Regions from separate parts of the Bradyrhizobium sp. USDA 4454 genome, predicted to be linked through region 2. Evidence: predicted binding sites of a transcription regulator. Region 2 holds the regulator's gene; each other region holds the start of a gene.
The links. The regulator LexA, encoded in region 2, represses DNA repair genes until DNA is damaged. The targets are predictions, from matches to a motif close to TGTTCNNNNTGTGTTCNG.
Positions count from the first base shown of each region.

Region 1: the regulator LexA is predicted to act here: its motif matches at 2,313-2,330, upstream of ACVIW0_RS32155 (ribonuclease T2 family protein).
Region 3: the regulator LexA is predicted to act here: its motif matches at 2,428-2,445, upstream of ACVIW0_RS39455 (YifB family Mg chelatase-like AAA ATPase).

Region 1 is NZ_JBTRCN010000001.1:6,909,338-6,913,578, reverse strand. It holds gene ACVIW0_RS32165 (cold-shock protein) at 12-224, opposite strand; gene ACVIW0_RS32160 (23S rRNA (adenine(2030)-N(6))-methyltransferase RlmJ) at 488-1,348, opposite strand; gene ACVIW0_RS32155 (ribonuclease T2 family protein) at 1,584-2,270, opposite strand; gene ACVIW0_RS32150 (hypothetical protein) at 2,385-2,861, opposite strand; gene ACVIW0_RS32145 (hypothetical protein) at 3,028-3,327, shown strand; gene ACVIW0_RS32140 (DUF3617 domain-containing protein) at 3,370-3,900, shown strand.
Region 2 is NZ_JBTRCN010000001.1:3,859,216-3,863,456, forward strand. It holds gene ACVIW0_RS18055 (ComEC/Rec2 family competence protein) at 1-1,058, shown strand, start outside; gene ACVIW0_RS18060 (hypothetical protein) at 1,055-1,282, opposite strand; gene ACVIW0_RS18065 (hypothetical protein) at 1,439-1,867, opposite strand; gene lexA (transcriptional repressor LexA) at 2,136-2,840, opposite strand; gene ACVIW0_RS18075 (molybdopterin molybdotransferase MoeA) at 3,084-4,241, opposite strand, start outside.
Region 3 is NZ_JBTRCN010000001.1:8,480,191-8,484,431, reverse strand. It holds partial or broken gene ACVIW0_RS39465 (PAS domain-containing hybrid sensor histidine kinase/response regulator) at 1-88, opposite strand, end outside; gene ACVIW0_RS39460 (hypothetical protein) at 193-714, opposite strand; gene ACVIW0_RS39455 (YifB family Mg chelatase-like AAA ATPase) at 833-2,377, opposite strand; gene ACVIW0_RS39450 (MBL fold metallo-hydrolase) at 2,485-3,456, opposite strand; gene gshB (glutathione synthase) at 3,644-4,241, opposite strand, start outside.

The sequences.
Region 1 (4,241 bases), 3.1 Mb from region 2:
GCGAGCGCTCATCATGAAACCACCAGGTTGACCGCCTTCGGGCCCTTGCCCTTCTTGTCCGGTTCAACCTCGAACGTAATGCGTTGTCCTTCAGTCAGGTCCTTCAATCCTGCCCGCTCGACAGCTGTAATGTGAACGAACACATCGCGGCCGCCATCATCAGGCTTGATGAAGCCGTAGCCACGCTCTCCATTGAAGAACTTGACTGTCCCAGTCATGGCCATCGGGAAAACTCCTCCCCCGTAATGCTCCACCGCTATGCGCACGTCGCGTAGCGGTTGACCGACATTCGCTTGTCGGAAGCTTGGCCACCTGAGCAGGCCGGCGTCACGCCGCCGGTCTGCCTGGATTTTATTTCGGCCTTGTCACTCCGCCGCAACCATTCGCGGAAGCGGAACGTAAAGCCAGTCGTAACAGGATGAGCATAATACGGTTCCGCGCAAATTGCCTATGCTCAAAATCGAACTTTTCAGTGGGTGCTTTTGGATCAAGCTTTAGGCGTCTCTAGTTTGAAGCGCGCTGCGCCGCCTTGACCGAGCGGTTTCTCGAGTTCGGGCAGGATGATCTTCAGCTCGCCCGCGAGCGTCCACGGCGGATTCACGATCAAAAGACCGGTGGAAACGAGGCCTGCGCCCGCTTCTTGCGGCGCCACACTGAATTCCAGACGCAAGCATTTGCCTGCGGGCCGGCTGCTCATTGCAGCAGCAGCCACGTTGCGCGCGAGCTCGTCGGTGGCCCTCCGGGTTTTTACGGGGTACCACAAAAGATATGCGCCGGTCGGCCACTTCGCGAAGGCTTCCGTGAAAGCACGGGCCAGCCGCTCGAACTCGTCCTTCGCTTCGAATGGCGGATCGATCAGCACCAGGCCACGACGCTCGTTCGGCGGCACGAATGCCGGCAACGCTGTCCAGCCGTCGAGATCGACGACGCGGGCCTGCGCATCGCGCCGCAACGCGTCGATCAGTTGCTTGCGTGCGGTCGGTTCGATCTCGCAGGCGGTGAGACGATCCTGTGGGCGCAGCAGTGCCCGCGCGATCAGCGGCGAGCCGGGATAGGCTTTCAGCTCGCCGCGCGGATTGAACGCCCTGACGATGTCGAGATAGGGCGCGATCAATGGCAGCGCCTTGTCGGAGAGTCGCGCCTGCATCAGTCGTGCGATGCCGGTGAGCCATTCGCCGCCGCGCTCGGCCTCGCTCGAGGTGAGGTCATAGAGGCCGGCGCCGGCATGGCTGTCGATGACGCGGAACGGCGCCTGCTTCTCCTGCAGATAGGTCAGCATGCGCACCAGCACGATGTGCTTGATGACGTCGGCGAAATTGCCGGCATGAAAGGCGTGACGGTAGTTCATGCTGTTATCGCGCTGCGCTCCGTAGGGATGCGCATGTTGTACTTCGCCATGCCCGGATTGTCCCGGCCTTCGCTGGAGCTTCGGCGAGGTTAACATCCGGGCCCCGGCGCAGCCTTGGCGTAGCCGGCTCCCGGTCATCGACGCCTGATCCTGCCGGTTTCGCGATGGCGAGAATGGCCGGAGCGGACGGCGCGATGCCGCGCGGCGCGCGTCGGCCCGGCCATGACGGGAAAGGTCAGCCGCCGCGCACCGGCGGCATCAGCACCTGATCGCGGCGGCAGGCGCGGCGATCGATCTCCTCGCAGGATCGGAACTGCAGATCCTTGCTGAGGCAGATCCGCACCTCGCTGAGCCGCTTGCTGTCGCAGGTCACCGAGATCGCGGAGTTGCTGAGGCCCGGGTTGGCCTTGATGAACGCCGTTTCCAACTCGTCGGGCGCAACCGTCTTCGGCTCCGACAATTGCAGGAATTCCTCGGGAATCTTCACCGCGGCGCGGGCCTTGCGGATGGCTTCGAAATAGGCGCGCTCGCCGAGGCCGGAGCAGGTGCCGTGCTTGTCCCACTCGTTGTAGATCAGCCCGGGCGCCGGCATCAGGTCGAGCATCGAGGTCATGATGTTGCGCGCGAGACGCGGCGAGGGGCGCTGGCAGTATTCCGGGAAGCCGCGCTCATATTGCGGCCACAGCCCGTGGACCACGAAGGAGTAGGGCCGGCCGCCGCATTGCGCCTGGGTCCCGCGGCCGTTGTTGCCGCGCTCGCTCGCCGCCTCGCAGTACGAAGGCGACCATGACAGCGACAGCACGTAGAAGTCGAATTCGCCGGGCGCATTCTGGCGGCGATCCTGGGCCGAGGCCCCAACCGCACCACAGAAAACTAAGACAGCGGAAATCAGAAATCGGGAAATTGTGTCCAACCGAGGCATCAAACGCTCCCCCTCACGACCGCTTGAAGCCTAGCAGGCTCGCAGAACATTTCAAGAACAAAAGCCGCCGGCTATGATGACGGCGGCTTCTGTTTCAGCAATCTGGTCGGGAAATCAGGGCCGGGCGGCCTTGCAGGACGGGTTATAGGCCCAGTTGCGGTCGAGCCCGGCGACACACCATTCGACGCCCTGGTCGATGCCGGCAAAGCCGCCGTCCTCGATGATCGAATAGTGCACCTTGCGCACCTTGCCGTCGCTCAAAAGCGCATCGCCCGAGCAATAGCGGCGCGGGATGTTGTCGGACTGCCAGGGGCGGAAGGCGGTTTCGTGGATCCGGCTGAAGCCGGTGATGACGAGCGGCGAATTCCAGAAGGTGGCTTCCTTCTCGTGGAATTGATCGCTGATGGTCGCCAGGGCCTTCTCGCACGGGGCGACATTGCCGTCATAGCGGGGGCCGGAGAGCCAGAAATTCAGCTCAAACGGATTCGCGGCCTGCGCCGTGCCCCCGAAAGCCAGCATGCCGACCACGAGTGCGGCGCCGAGGCCAAGCGTGCGGCCGAGTTTGTTGCGGGAGTTGAACAGGTTGCGCATGGGAATCCACCCGATGATCCGATGCGGCGGACGGTGCCGCGAAGCCCCGGCAAGGTCAAGTGCAGCACGGCAACACCTGTCGAGAAGTCCACCGCCGGCTGTCGGCTCGTTCTTTTCACGGTCGCCGGCGCACTCTATGTTGGGCCCAAGCGAAATGGAGTCTGCGATGCGAAGGAAATTGGCCGCGTGCCTGGTTGCCGTTAGCGGGATGCTGGCCGTTGGTCCGGCGCAAGCCGATTGGCTGCAGCCGGTGCCGCCGTTCAAGGGCAACGATACCGGCGGTATCATCGCCTATTCGCTGGCAGCCCAGACCGATGCCCGGCAGCTCGCCGTCGACCACTGCGCCTCCTACGGCAAGGTGGTCAAGTTCCTGGCGGTGCAGCGCTACCCGGGCGGCTACATCTCCTTCGCCTGTCGCTGGGTGCCGTATGGCGCCGCCGAGAGGCCGGTGCGCACGCTCTACTGAGCGCGCCCTTTAACTCTCGATCGTTCAGCCGGGAGCCACCGCATGACCCGACAGCTTGCCTTGCTTGGTTCTGCTGTATGCCTTGCCCTGTCCACCGGCGCAGCAAGTGCCGTCGACCTGCCGATCCGCAAGGCCGGGCTGTGGGAGATGAAAATGGTGCGTACCGGCGGGCCGATGCCGGAAATCACCATGCAGCACTGCACCGACGAGACCACCGACAAGGAGATGAGCGCGGCGGCCTCGCCGATGGCCAAGGAAGTCTGCTCCAAGCAGGACATCCAAAAGACCGCGACCGGCTATGTCAGCGACAGCGTGTGCAGCGTCGCCGGCATGTCGATGCAGAGCCACGCCGAGATCGTCGGCGACTTCAATTCCGCCTACACGGTGAAGAGCACCTCGCATGCCGAGGGCGGCGCGGCCGGCTCGCGCGACACCACCATGACCATCGAGGCGAAATGGCTCGGCGCCTGCAAGGCCGACCAGAAGCCCGGCGACATCATCATGCCCGGCGGCATGAAGATGAACGTCAAGGACATGGAAAAGCTGAAGGGCCTCCTGCCCAAGCAGAAGTAGCGCGCCGCGCATTCGGTTGCGCGCCTGAATGTAACGACTCCTGATGCCGAGTGGTTGTTACACTTCGCATCTCCCTCATTGCGAGCAGTCCACGACGAGAATTGCGGAGCAATCTTGTACTGTGGGCGGTGTGCGATCCATCCCATCCCTCCCCGTCATCCCGAGATGATGTGAGGCTTTTTCCTCATCCGCTGTTGTCGTCGCCGAGCTCGACCGGGCGATCCAGTACGCCGCGGCCTATCGGCTCAAGCACGGCCGTTTCTGGAATACTGGATCACCCGCATGCGCGGGTGATGACACTGAGCAAGCTGAGTAAGCCAATTCCGTCATCCTGAGGAGCG
Region 2 (4,241 bases):
TCGCGGCGACGCTCGGGCTGGTCGCGCTGGTGCAGATCGGGCTGCCGAACCTGCTGGCCTCGCCCGATCATTCGGCGACCGCGCGGGTTGCGCTGTGGGGCGGGCGTGAGCTCACGATGCTGATGCTGGCTTCCCTTGTGGCAGGGCTGGCGACGACGCCCTACGCCGCGTTCCATTTCCATCGCGTGACGCCGTACGGGCTGCTCGCGAACCTCGCGGCAATGCCTGTCGTGTCGGCGGTCGTGATGCCGGCCGGCCTGCTCGGACTCGTCGCCATGCCGTTCGGCTTCGACGGCGTGTTCTGGGCGATCATGGGCTTTGGCATCGACTGGATGATCCTCGTGACGCAATGGGTCGCCGCGCTGCCTGGTGCGGTCGGCCGGATGGCGGCGTTCGGGATCGGGCCGCTGATCGCCGCCAGCGCGGGCCTCATCCTGCTCGGGCTGCTGCGCACGCCGCTGCGCTGGTCGGGCGCGGTGCTGTTGGTCGTGGCGTCGATCTGGGCGCTCAGGGTGCCGCAGCCGGACGTGCTGATTTCCGCCGATGGCCGCAACGTCGCGGTCCGCGGCGGCGACGGGCGGTTGCACCTGATGCATAGCGCCAAGGATGCCTTTTTGGTGAAGGAGTGGCTGGCGGCGGACGCCGATGCGCGGGCGGCCACCGATGCATCGCTCGGCGAGGGCGTCTCCTGCGATCCGAGCGGCTGCGTGACGCAAGGGCCCGGCGATGCCTTCGTTGCGCTGGCGAGCCGGCCGGAGGCGCTGGCGGATGATTGCGAGCGCGCGGCGCTGATCGTCACCGCCCGGCCGGCGCCGCATGGCTGCGCGGCCTCGGTGGTCGACGTCGAGCGGTTGCGGCGTCACGGCGCGCTGGCGCTGCGGCGGACCCGTGACGGCTACGCCATCGATGCGGTCAAGCCCGGCGGGATCGACCGGCCGTGGTCGCCGGCGGTTCCCGGCGACGGCGATGCCGAGACGACGCTCCGCGCCCCCGCCGCCGCGCCACGGCCGGCCGTCGACGCCACGCCGGCGGAGAGCGATGTGCAGGGGGAGGATTAGCCGTGGTCCGGCGAGGGGCTGGCCGGCAATTCGAACAGGCCGAGATGGTATTCGTCGGAATCGGGGCCGGCGTCGGGCTTCTTGACGAGGGTGAAGGACGCCTCGGGAAACTGCTCCCAGACCTTCAGGTCATCAGCCGTCACCGTCAACCAGCCGAACCGGAACATGTAGCGGCCCGGCTCCGTGACGCGTCCAGCCTTTTGCCATGTGACCTTATCGACCACCGAGCAGGTTTCCGTGAGCGCACATCCTCTGCGCCCGATGATGCGCCAAGGTGGCCGCCGACGCAAATCTCCCGCCGCGCCCCGGAACCGGTGTCCGGGGTCGCTCGAAATCCTTTCGGTCACTCGCCGCTCGGTCATCCGGCGGCGACGATGCGTTCAACCCAAAAACAGCGACGTAAATGCGGAGGGCCGCCGCTCCACGACCTTCGGCTTCTGCGTGACCGGCGGATGCAGTGCCGGCAATTGCAGCACGCTGACGCGTTGTCCCTCGACGAGCTGGGTCACCAACACGTGGCTGCCGTCGGGGAATTCGACCGCGTCATGATGACGATCGGGCACGTCGGGCTCGACTTCGTTGAACACGCCGACGCGATAGTTCAGCGTCTTGGTCCAGATCCAGCGGCTGTCATAGCGAACGTTCTCGGCGAAAGCGAGCTCGGTGCCCGGCAGCATGCAGACCGCGACAGTCGGATCGTTCTCCGACGCAAAGCCGCGGGTCGACGTGCCGCGGAAGGTCGTGGTGATCAGCGTCTCTCCGACAATGGCGGGGCGCGATGCCACGGCGTGCAGACTATAGTCACACATCGGATGGCTCCTCAAATGGAGGTAGCGACCCGTGCCTCTCTTTGAGGCATGGGCCTCTACCAGAGTGGACGATAGCGAACGAGTGTCAGCTCGTTTCTGGGCGATTGTACGACTCGCCCGCGACCGCCTCAATCACAAACACGCGACACTGCGCGAGAGGTATCGGAGCGCATCGGGCAGACCGCATGCTGCGCTATCTTGCAAGGAACGATCCGATGTGACGCTCGTTCCTCGCCGCCGCAAGTATTTGCAATCAAGTATTTGCAGCTTAGTACTTGCGGTAGAGCCCGATCAGCTTGCCCTGGATGCGGACCCGGTTCGGAGGCAGGATGCGCACTTCATAGGCGGTGTTGGCGGGCTCCAGCGCGATCGATGCGCCGCGGCGGCGGAAGCGCTTCAGGGTGGCTTCCTCCTCGTCGATCAGCGCCACCACGATGTCGCCGGTATTGGCGACGTCGTTGCGCTGGATCAGCGCCATATCGCCGTCGAGGATGCCGGCATCGACCATCGAGTCGCCGCGCACCTCCAGCGCATAATGCTCGCCGGAGCCGAGCATGTCGGGCGGTACGCTGATGGTGTGGCTGCGGGTCTGCAGCGCCTCGATCGGGGTACCGGCGGCGATCCGGCCCATCACAGGGACCGCGACCGGACGATTGCCGTCATCCTCGGCGACCGGCGGCGTAGAAGTGCGCTTGCCGAGGGTGCCTTCGATGACGCTCGGGGTGAAGCCGCGGCGGCCGTTGCCGCCCCCGGCCGACAGCTCAGGCAGCTTGATGACTTCGATGGCGCGGGCGCGGTTGGGCAGGCGGCGGATGAAGCCACGCTCCTCCAGCGCAGTGATCAGGCGGTGGATACCGGACTTCGAGCGCAGGTCGAGCGCATCTTTCATCTCGTCGAATGAGGGCGGGACGCCGGCCTCTTTCAGACGTTCATTGATGAAACGCAGAAGTTCGTACTGTTTGCGCGTGAGCATCTCGAGTATTCCCCCGGTTGATAGCGTCGTTCGATTCCGAGACTCTTCAGTGGGGCCTGCAGGCCGGGCCTGACCAGGGGAGCTTGGTGCTTGTTGCAAGCGCTCCCGGGCCGCCTCCCGATTGTAGACACCAGTACTCGAAACAAATCATGAACGGACACTATATGTTCGATATGTGTTCCGCAACCACTTAATTTCAGGTGAACGCGCCCGGCGGCGCCCGATCGGCGCGGTGAGAAAATCCTATTCGGGCAGCATCAGGATCTCGCACTCGCTGCCTGTGGCAGTCGCGGGCGCGAACGGCGGACGCACGAGAAGTGCCCGTGCCGCAGCGAGATTCCCGAGCAGCGAGGAATCCTGCTGCATCACGGGCGTTGCGATCAGCGTGCCGTCGTCGCGCGCCTCGAGACGCGCGCGCAGATAGTCCTCGCGCTGGTCGTTGGCGGCGAGGTTGCGGCCGAGCACGGCCCTCGCGCGGCGATGATGAATCGCTGTTCGGCCGCTCAATGCCCGAATCAACGGCACCAGAAACAGGAAGGCGCAGACATAGGACGACACCGGATTGCCGGGCAGGCCGATCACCCGCATCGCCCCGAGCCGGCCGTGCATCATCGGCTTGCCGGGCCGCATCGCGATCCGCCAGAACGCCATCGCGACGCCCTCGGCCTCCAGCGACTGCTTGACCAGGTCGTGGTCGCCGACCGAGGCGCCGCCGGTGGTGATCAGGATGTCGGCGCCGGTATCGCGGGCCCGGCGGATCCCCGCCGTGGTGGCCGCAACCGTATCGGCGGCGACCCCGAGATCGACGGTCTCGGCGCCTTCGTCGCGGGCCAGCGCCCGCAGCGCATAGCCGTTGGAATAGACGATCTGGCCGGGTCCGGGCTGCGAGCCCGGCATCACCAGCTCGTCGCCGGTCGCCAGCACCGCGACCTTCGGACGGCGGCGGACGGCGAGTTCCGGATGGTTCATGGCGGCGGCCAGCGACAGCGCCCGGTCGGAGAGGCGGCTGCCGGCCGAGAGGAGCACGTCGCCCTCGCGGAAGTCGACCCCCGCGGGGCGGATATGCCGTCCAACGGCGGCTGGCTCGGTGATCGTGATGTGGTCGCCGTCGACGGCGGTGTCTTCCTGGATGATGACGGCGTCGGCGCCGTCAGGGATCACCCCGCCGGTGAAGATCCGCACCGCTTCGCCTGCGCCGACCGTGCGCTCGAACGGCCGGCCGGCGGCGACTTCGCCGATCACCTTCAGCCGTGCCTTCAGGTCAGCCGCATCGGCGGCGCACACCGCATAGCCGTCCATCGCCGACATCGGCTGCGGCGGCTGGGTGCGCCGCGCGGCGAGGTCGCGCGCCAGGGTGCGGTGATAGGCGGCATCGAGCGCGACCATCTCCTCGGGCAGCGG
Region 3 (4,241 bases), 4.6 Mb from region 2:
TCGTGAACGAGCGGATGATCGTCGCGACCCAGGAATGGCGGCGCAGGAAGCGGCGAAAGCGTAACTTGATCCGGAAGAAACGCCCCATCAATGGTGGCCCTGAAATGGCTTGGTCTGGCAATGACGATGCGTCGGCCACCTTGCAAAGTGCTTGAGCTTGATGGCCGTTTCGCGTTGGCCCTCGGAACAGGGTTAGCGCAAGGTTAACTCCGCCATGACCCGGCCGTGCAAGCGCGTGTCGGGTTCGATCGATGCCGCCTCTAGGCGGCGATGTCCGCCGCGGGCGCTGACGATCAACGCCGCGGCATCGCGCGCCGAAAACGTCCTGGACTGCACGAACACGCGGTAATCGGACGGCCCGTCATCGCGGGACAGATAGATCACGGGACCGTTTGCCGACGGGTCATCCGATATCCCGATCAGCTGCGGCACCCTGTTGCTCTCGCACGCCCCGGCCTCGGCATCGTCGATGTCGTCGATCACGGTGAAGTCGGCGGTGTCCGCGCTGTCGGCAATCTGGACCCGCACGGTCGCAAGGCTGGGGTCGTCGGTGAAGCTGACGTGAAGCTGCGCCTGCCACGGCACCGCTGCGATCTGCATCGTGGCGCCGCCGACCTCGATGCAGGGCCGGGGACCCGGCAGGAACTCAGCGCGGGCAAAGATCGCGGCCACGGCAAGCGGCACCACCGAGGCCAGCATTTTCATACGCAACATGACACAACTCGCTCGACCCAAGCGCCCGCGCATCGCGGTGCTTATGGTTTGCGGAGCGTAAATGAGAGTGGTTACTGTCGCGTTGACGCGGTCGGCGTCGAGTGCAGAACACGAGAACTCACGCCGCGCGGCGCAGATCGTCGGCCAATGCACGATAGGATAGCGCCTCGGCAAGGTGCAGCCGGCCGATCGTATCGGTGCCGTCGAGATCGGCGAGCGTGCGCGCCACCCGCAGCACGCGGTGATAGCCGCGCGCGGTGAGGTGCATGGTGTCGGCGGCCTCGCGCAGCAGCTTCTGGCCATGCGCGTCGGGCTGCGCGATGGTCTCGAGCAGCGAACTCGGCGCTTCCGCATTGGTGCGGACATGCGGCATTCCGGCCGCCGCGTAACGCGCAAGCTGGATGTCGCGCGCGGCCGCGACGCGTCGGGCGACCTCGGCCGATCCCTCCGCCGGCGGCGGCAGGATCAAATCCGCCGCGGTCACGGCCGGCACCTCGATCCTGAGATCGATGCGATCCATCAGCGGGCCGGAGATCCGCATCTGGTAGTCGGCGGTGCAGCGGTCGAGCCGGCCGCGCTTGCAGGAATAGCCGGGCTCATAGGCGTGGCCGCAGCGGCACGGGTTCATCGCGGCGACCAGCATGAAGCGCGCCGGATAGGTGACGCGATGGTTGGCCCGGCTCACCGAGACCTCGCCGTTCTCGAGCGGCTGGCGCAGCGAATCCAGCACGCGCGGATCGAACTCCGGCAGTTCGTCGAGGAACAGCACGCCCTGATGCGCGAGCGAGATCTCGCCGGGCCTGGCGCGCATGCCGCCGCCGGTCAGCGCGGCCATGCTGGCGGAGTGATGCGGGCTGCGGAACGGGCGCCGCGCGGTCAACGCGCCGTCGCGGATCTCGCCGGCGACCGAGGCGATCATCGAGACCTCGAGCAATTCCGAGGGCGACAGCGGCGGCAGGATCGAGGGCAGCCGCGCCGCCAGCATCGATTTGCCGGCGCCGGGCGAGCCGATCATCAGCAGATGATGCCCGCCGGCGGCCGCGATCTCCAGCGCGCGCTTGGCGCTTTCCTGGCCCTTGATGTCGCGCAAATCGAGCAGCGCTTCCTCTTCCCCGCGCTCATGCACTTTGGGCTGCGGCCGCGACAGCACCTGGGTGCCCTTGAAGTGATTGGCGATCTGGATCAGCGACTGCGCCGCAATGATCTGGATGTCGGGGCTCGCCCAAGCGGCTTCCGAGCCGCAGGCGGCCGGGCAGATCAATCCCTCGTCACGCGAATTGGCGCCGATCGCAGCCGGCAGCACACCCGCGACGGCTGCGATCGAGCCGTCGAGCCCGAGCTCGCCAAGCACGGTGAAGCCGCTCAGCGCATCCGGCGGAATCGCCCCGATCGCGGCCATCAGGCCGAGCGCGATCGGCAGGTCGTAATGGCTGCCCTCCTTGGGCAGGTCGGCCGGGGCGAGGTTGACGGTGATGCGGCGGGCGGGAAGCGCCAGCCCGGAGGCGATCAGGGCCGAACGCACCCGCTCCCGCGCCTCCGACACCGCCTTGTCGGGCAGGCCGACGATCGCGAATGCCGGCAATCCAGGCGCGACCTGCACCTGTACGTCGACCGCGCGAGCCTCGATCCCCTCGAATGCGACGGTGGAAACCCGCTGAACCATGCTGCCCCTGTCTTCCGCCACCCAAGGTAGCGGAGCGGGCCGCCCAGCGCAAGAACATTAAGAGAACATCCGGGGGCGACGGCGCGCCGTCCCCGGATGGGGCGCCATCACAGCGTCATTTGCATCGGCTCGGGATAATAATGGAAGCCCTCGCCGGCCTTGGCGACGTGGCCATAGCCCGGCCAGGCGAAGTGATAGGACATCACCGCCGTCTTGTTCGCGGCCAGCATCTCCAGCATCTTGACCCGCGAGGCCGCCGCCTGCTTCGGATCGGTGTCGTAGGAGAATTCCATCCGCGGCCGCTCCAGGAGCAGCACCGCGTGATGCGAGAGATCGCCCAGGAAGGCGAAGGATTTGCCGCCCGAGCTCACCATGAAGATGGTGTGGCCCACGGTATGGCCGGGGGCTGCGAGCGCGGTCACGCCGGGCAGGAATTCCTGGCCGTCCTTGAAGAACACGATGCGATCGCGCACCGGCAGCAGGTTCTTGCGGGCGTGCACGATGAAGTCCTTCAACGGACTGCCCATCTTGCCTTCGTCGGTCCAGAAATCGAGATCGCTTTGCGCGATGTAGTACTGCGCATTCGGGAATAGCGGCTTGTCGTCGGCGCCGACGATGCCACCGATATGATCGATATGCGCGTGCGACAGCACGACGGCGTCGATGTCCTCCGGCTTGATGCCGGCTTCCTGCATGCTCTTCTGCTGCCGGCCGGTGGTCGGACCGAATGCCTTCGAGGTGCCCATGCCGGTATCGAACAGGATCAGTTTGTCGCCGGTGTTGACTATCGGCGAATTCTGCTCGAGCACGACATTATCGGGCGAGAGGAAGTTGTCGGAGAGCATCTTCTTCACTTCTTCCTTCGGAACGCCGGTGAAGGTGCCGGAGGGATCGCCAAGCGGAAGCGGGCCGTCGGAGACGACGGTCACTTCGGCGTCGCCGAGCATGAAGCGGTGCCAGTAGGGCGTCTGCGTTCCGAGCTTCGGCGCGCGCGCCTGCGCGGTGCCACCGAGCAGTGTGCTGGCGCCGAGACCGGCACCGAGCGCGAGCAAGGATCGTCGTGAGACATTGAGCGTCATAACGTCTTCCTCCCAATTTTTATGAGTTTGTCGCGTTGTTGCCCGCGCGTTGACCCGCTTGACCTGACGCAGGCAAGAGAATGCTGCCCTCGCCCGCGCAAGCTGGCAAGAAGAATAAGGCGAACGCAGGCGCGATCGAGCCCTGGCTAAATTTCAGCCAGCCTGTGCGGCGCACAAAGGAGGATTATTATTTCGCGGCGCGCTTCTTCTCGATGGTATCCCAGATCATCGCCGCGACATCGGGGCCGTTGAGCCGCTGAATGGCGCGGATGCCGGTCGGCGAGGTGACGTTGATCTCGGTCAGATTGCCGTCGATCACGTCGATGCCGACGAACAGCAGGCCGCGCTCGCGCAGCGCAGGCCCAAGCGTGGTGCAGATTTCGCGCTCGCGATCCGACAGCTCGGTCGCTTTGGCGGCACCGCCGCGCACCATGTTGGAGCGCAGATCGTCCGCCGCCGGCACGCGGTTGACGGCGCCGGCGAATTCGCCGTCGACCAGGATGATGCGCTTGTCGCCATGCTTCACCTCGGGGAGGAAGCGCTGGATCACCCAGGGCTCCTTGAAGGTGACCGAGAACATGTCGAACAGCGAGCCGAAGTTCATATCCTGCGGCATCACGCGGAACACGGCGGCGCCGCCATGGCCGTGCAACGGTTTCATGACGACGGCGCCGTGCTGATCGCGGAAGGAGTTGATCTCGTCGAGGTCGCGTGAGATCAGGGTCGGCGGCATCAGCTGCGGGAAGTTCATCACGAACAGCTTTTCCGGCGCGTTGCGCACGCTG